2 regions of the Ectobacillus soli genome follow, and region 1 is predicted to be linked to the other one. Evidence: riboswitches for the same ligand, from Rfam matches in the RefSeq annotation. Region 1 holds a riboswitch; the other holds the start of a gene.

What was found. Region 1 has a riboswitch for cobalamin ahead of ACAN53_RS10915 ((2Fe-2S) ferredoxin domain-containing protein). Riboswitches for the same ligand answer to the same signal wherever they lie in the genome.
Region 2: linked by a shared signal. The riboswitch ahead of ACAN53_RS06055 (DUF4430 domain-containing protein) and the one ahead of ACAN53_RS10915 ((2Fe-2S) ferredoxin domain-containing protein) in region 1 are both predicted to bind cobalamin.

The regions. Positions count from the first base shown of each region.
Region 1 is NZ_JBGJZM010000001.1:2,149,009-2,152,202, forward strand. Features, by position in the region: gene cobJ (precorrin-3B C(17)-methyltransferase) at 1-826, opposite strand, end outside; gene ACAN53_RS10910 (HoxN/HupN/NixA family nickel/cobalt transporter) at 829-1,521, opposite strand; gene ACAN53_RS10915 ((2Fe-2S) ferredoxin domain-containing protein) at 1,532-1,903, opposite strand; cobalamin riboswitch at 2,018-2,206, opposite strand; cobalamin riboswitch at 2,352-2,526, opposite strand; gene bluB (5,6-dimethylbenzimidazole synthase) at 2,609-3,194, opposite strand, start outside.
Region 2 is NZ_JBGJZM010000001.1:1,153,833-1,157,026, forward strand. Features, by position in the region: gene ACAN53_RS06040 (EAL domain-containing protein) at 1-364, shown strand, start outside; partial or broken gene ACAN53_RS06045 (putative beta-lysine N-acetyltransferase) at 449-553, shown strand; gene ybaK (Cys-tRNA(Pro) deacylase) at 589-1,074, opposite strand; cobalamin riboswitch at 1,237-1,422, shown strand; gene ACAN53_RS06055 (DUF4430 domain-containing protein) at 1,559-3,194, shown strand, end outside.

The sequences.
Region 1 (3,194 bases):
GATTCAATGACCAAGGCTCTGCTTCCTTTTGCAGACGCTTATGCGGCGCAAGCTTTTGCTCGGTTTGATCTAGCGTATACTTTCGTTGGTAGCCGCGCGGGGTAATCATGAGATTATCATAGACAAACGTCGATGAATTTCCGACAATCACCGTTGTAAGCATCCCAATTTCATGTTCTAGCATGTTTGCAAGGTTTGTAATAACAACATCTTGCCGGTCACGATACGCACTTTTCACAAGGCCGACCGGCGTATTTGGCGAGCGATACTTTAGTAAGATCCGCTGTGCCTCTTCAATTTGTCTCGTTCTTCTCCCGCTTTTCGGATTATAAAAGGCAATGACAAAGTCAGCCTGCGCCGCCGCATCAATTCTCTTTTCAATCAAAGTCCAAGGCGTTAAATGATCGCTTAAGCTAATCGTGCATGCATCATGCATAATCGGTGCTCCGAGCAATGAAGCACAGGAATTAATCGCCGAAATACCTGGAATAATTTCAACCTCAACGCCGGTTTCCTTTCGCCATCCAGCCCCTAGAAGAACTTCATAAACAAGACCCGCCATCCCGTACACACCGGCATCACCGCTTGAAATAACAGCAACATTCTTGCCCTGCTCAGCTTGTCTTACCGCTTCTTGCGCCCGGCTTACTTCTTCTGTCATACCAGTGCTCACAATCGTCTGTCCTACTAATAATCCTTCTATCAAATCGACATATGTTTTATAACCAATAACGATGTCACATTCCCCAATTGCTTCCTTTGCCCGTTTCGTAATATGCTCGCTACTTCCTGGGCCAAACCCAATAACTGCTACTTTTCCTTTCACGCTCATGCGCCGCCTTTCCAATAGGCTAGAAGCATGGAAACTCCCAGACCTATGCTATATATGCCCGTAACAGAACCTAAAATGAAGTAAAGTCGTTGTCTTGCTATCGTCTTCATAAAACCCCATGAAAAACATAAGGCAATCGTAATTGTGGAAATCAACAATCCAACAACAAATAAAATGAGTTGCAGCATCGCAGACGAGATATGATGCACGCCGACCGCATTTGTTAAGATGACGATTTGAGTCGGACTTTCTACCCCAATGCCATGAATGATGCCAATTATAAAGGCGCCAATCATCCCAAACTGTGTTGTAGATACTCTGTTTTCCCTTTTATTTCGTGCAAATAATTCATATACAATTCTGAACCTGCTTTTATAAACATAATCTTGTCTTTGCCAAACCATCGTAATCAACATATACGTTCCTAGTACAAGCAAGGAAAGGCTAACCAATAGCTCTAATGCTTCCCTTGAAGCTTTCGACAATTCTACCCCTAAAAATAAGGATAGGAGACCAATGAGAAAGACGATGAATCCATGACCAAAGGCATACATGACACCAAGTGACACTTGCTTGCGTTTCTGTCCTGCACTTCCAACCATATCGGCAATGGCTGCCACATGATCACCATCCATACCATGCTTCATTCCAAGTAAAATTGTTAAGCAAGTAAACGCAATCCATTCCAAACGAAACACCTCAATTATTTGATTTCAATATGCCAGCTTCACTTTTTGAACCTACTAGAGGGATAAAGCCATCCTCCTCATAATGATAGAGAACTGCTTCATCTAGTACATTGCCAGAGGCAAGTTGCTGCACAATCTGTCTTCCAATTATTTCGTCTACTTCCTTGTACCAAGTTCCTTGCGGGTAGGCGATGACAATAGGAGCATCCTTGCATCTTCCATTGCACCTTGTTCTTGTTGTATGTATAAGAGCATCAGCCCCAATTTTCGTAATCTCACCACGAATCGCCTGCGTTACCTCCTCTCCTCCTTTTCTCATACAGCTACTTCCGTTACAAACCAATACGTGATGCTTCGTTCCTGTTAGGTTCCAAGTCGTCATAGCAACTCTCCTTTCTACACTAAAAAAAGCACCCCTATCAACGGATAGGGGTGCGAATAAATACGATTGCTACAGCATTTTAGTCAGCACTTCCACCCATACTCCCGTAAGTTTAAGTAAGCCAAAAACAAGGCAGGTCTCCTGACTTAGGTTCATCATTTCATTGCGTCTTCCCAAGCATCGCTCAGTGACATGTACAACAAAACTCCCCTTTACAGTGGCGGGTACCGTGATGGATTTTCACCATCTTCCCTTTTAAACGCAGCTTGTAAATCACCGCGTACCTCATTTCTATCATTCTATTCAATTGTAAATTTACTATTTTCTCTTCCAAAACAAATAAGCCACTCAACTATTCATGAGTGACTGAAACGAAAGCTCGGAAAGGTAAGCGCATACAAACCTTTATCAATGCTGTCGCTTCACCTTCTCAATCCCCGAAGAATTTGAAACTTATAGAACTAAGACAGGTCTCCTGACTCGTGCATCTTCCTACTTTAGGTCCTTCCCGTATTCATTACAGTGGTTCACCTATTTCGTCCACACATACAGTTGCGGGTACAGTTCCGTTTTTTCACGGATTCCCTATTAAGCCTTTGTGGCATCTTATTTTATCGCTGAAACTATTCACTTTTAAAACAATTCTTGTTTGTAGTCATGATACCGCAAATTGTTTGACTTTTCAACATTTTTTTACAATTGCTGTTAATTCCCCCATGTTTCATGAAAAATTAAATCGGCAAGACTGCGGCGCTTTTCCCAATTAGCCGTCTCTAAAATAGGTTGCTTCGGATAATCCTCAGTATACCCAATGGAAAGCAAGGCAACCGGATCAATATGAGGCGGAATATGCAAAATATCGCGCACATCATTTTTCTTATAAAAGCTAACCCATCCCATCGCCAATCCTTCTGCACATGAAGCTAGCCACATATTTTCAATGGCGCATGCTGTCGATAATATATCCGTCTCTGGAATCGAATTTCTCCCAAGAACATGAGAACCACCTCGCGTCGGATCGCATGTCACACAAATCGTGAGCGGAGCTTGTTTGATTCCTTCTATTTTCAATTCCAAGAACTTGGCTGAACGTTCATCTTCGTAATGAATCGAAAGCGCTTTCCTTTCCTTCTCCGCTGCCCATGCTAATTTCTCTTTCACGGGCGAAGACGTAACCATAATAAAATTCCATGGCTGCATAAACCCTACCGAAGGAGCATGATGCGCCGCTTGCAAAATCCGCTCGACTGCATCTTCTGGTATCGGATTTGGGAGAAAACTACGTACATCT
Region 2 (3,194 bases), 1.0 Mb from region 1:
ATATGTGAGCCAAGTAATTCGTAAATTAAAAGAAACGGGCGTCTCCGTTGCTATTGATGACTTTGGAACTGGATATTCCTCTCTTAGTTATTTGCAAGACTATAATGTTGATATTTTAAAAATCGATCGATCGTTTACATGGCGCATAGGTAATAATAGCAATAGTGAAAATATTACAGAAGCGATTATATTTATTGCTAAAAAGCTAGGGCTTGCAATTATTGCGGAAGGAGTAGAAACGGACGAGCAATTAGAATTTTTAAATTTTCATGAATGCTGGAATATTCAAGGCTTTTTATTCGGAAAACCTATGGACGAAGAAAAGTTTTCAAAACAATTGCAGTTACAAAATATTAATTTATAAAATAAAAATTATACAATATGAGAAGCAATGATTTTAGATTGTGAGGAACTTGCATCTTTGTATAAATCAGTCTTTAAAATTTAACAATCTGGCTATCGATATCAAGGAATACTAACAAATAATTCTTATATTTATGATAAATTAGAAGATATGAATGTTTGGGTTAAGGACTTGTCACACTCATGTTAAATACTTGTTTCTGCGTAGTAGAAAAAAGATGCAGGTTATTCTGCATCTTTTTCTGTAATCGCACATAGTGTTGCGTTTGTCACTTTAACTAAATCCTTGCCGCTTATAAATATTTGTAACCCACGCTTACCTGCGCTAATGCTAATAGGATCTATATCTTCTGCTGTTTTATCAATATAAAGAGGATAATTTTTCTTTACACCTAACGGAGATACCCCGCCGCGAATATAGCCAGTAAGTGCTTGAATTTCTTTTACGTGAACCATTTCAACTTTTTTATTCCCACTTGCTGCAGCCAAGGATTTTAATCTTATTTCTGTATGAGAAGGGATACAAGCCATAACAATACCTGTTTTATCCCCGCGTACAACAAGCGTTTTAAACACTTGCTCAAGTGGAAGACCCACTTGCTCCGCTGCATGCTGTGCATTTAAATGTTCTTCGTCCCAATCGTACTCATGAAGACTATAGGGGATATGATTTCGATCTAGAATTCGACTAGCAATCGTTTTATTAGCCAATTGATTCAACTCCTTTCTTATATTAGTATACAAAAAAATTATAGAGTAGAAATAGAGGAATGAAAGTTTATTTCATTTACTATGATTTAAATGATTCTTTCAAAATATTACAATTATTATCGACAAAGAAGGGGATTTGTAGTAAGCTTATTTAGAATTTTAAAAGTTACTAATACTATTGGTACATAATGCAACTACATTATGTTTAAAAGGGAAGTCGGTGAAAATCCGACACGGTCCCGCCACTGTAAGTGCAGAGATTACGTGCAAGATGCCACTGGTTATCGGGAAGGCGCACGTTGTTGATGACGCACAAGTCAGGAGACCTGCCGGTAGAAAGAACACAACACCAAGATCCTACGAGGAATAGGAAGTTTTGTGTAGACGGATTTTATCATGAAAGTTGATGAACGGATACGCGCGCCCCTCTCTCGTAGAGGGGCGCTTTTTGCGTAGATTTAGGGTAGGGGGGAGATTAAGAAAGATGATTAAAAAGAAGTTTTCATTGTTTGTTATGGCAGTATTATTGGTAGTCCTTTCGTTCGCTAATGGAGGTACATTAGCCTATGCAGCTGGCAATCAAGCAACGCTTATTGTAGTAGGAGATTCACAGAAAAAGGTCATTCTATGTCCGAAGGTAGTGAATCTAGATGCTAATGAAACTGCTTATGATATGTTGAAGAAAGAATTGGGAGATAAAGTTGCTTCTTCTTCATTTGCTGGTAAGCCATATGTCACAGGTATTGACGGACTAAAAGAGTATGATGATGGTCCGCAAAGCGGATGGATGTATGAAATTAATGGCAAGTCTGCCGATGTTGGCGCATCCGATTACATAGTGAAAAATAATGATGTTATCGCTTACCGCTACACGCTTAACTGGGGAACGGATTTACTAGCACAGACTGTAAATGATAGCATAAAAGGATATGGCGCGTGCACAACATCACCGACATCACCGACATCACCAACATCAACACAAACGCCTGTACAAGCAACACAAAGTCCCACTCAAACATCGACTGTAGCGGTTGATGCTGCATTGAAAAAGGCAATTGATTTTACGTTAACCAATGGAATTCAGTCAGATTGGCAAGCTATTGCACTTACTCGTGCAACGGATACGGTTTCAAGTGATGTAAAAAACAATTATTTACAAAAATTAGCGGATCGTGTGCAGAATAGTGGCCGTTTACAAGGAACCTATTTAGCTAGTACGATACTAGCTGTAAATGCAGTAGGTGGAGATGCTACAAATATAGCAGGTCAAAACTTAATTTCAAAGCTGTACAATGATTCCAAAGTAAATGATATTTATGCATATACTTATGCGTTGCTTGCACTAGATAGCAAGGATTATAGTATTCCAAGCGATGCAACATGGAACCGTGAAAAGTTAATCGCTGCTATTCTGAAGACACAAACGTCTCCAGGTAAATGGACGGAAGATCAAGATCCAGATACAAATGCAATGGTATTAATGGCGCTAGCTGTTCATCAGGATAATTCAGATGTAGCAGCAGCCGTAAAACATACTGTAGATTATTTAAAGGGAATCCAATTACCTGATGGTGGGTTTGTATCCTATGGTAATGAAAATTCAAATAGCGCAGCAGTAGTTGTAACTGCACTATCCATGATGGGAATAGATCCAACTGGAAAAGACTTTACGAAAAATAGCTCTGCTGTTCAAAACCTATTATCGTTTCAACTTGATAATGGCGGATTTAAATGGATTGCTGGTGATGATTTCAATAATGGTATGGCGTTTGATCAAGCCTTCTATGCACTTGTACAATATAAGTACTTTGTGGATGGAAAAGGATCCATTTTTCATTGGACGAATACGCAGACAACTGATAGTAAGCAAGACAATCCATCGGTGACCCCTGTACCTGTTTCTGAGCAACCTAAAACAGACTTACAGGTTAAGCAAGAACAAAAGCAAGAGCAAGTACAGCAACAAGACCAAGTAAACAATACATCAACAGAGCAACAAACAAATCCATCTCAGGCGAAAGAACAAAAAAAACAACTACCTGATACCGGATTAATTGGAACAGATTTTTGGACGTCCATTGCTGCTGGACTATTATTTATCGGCGTCGCAATGATCGCCT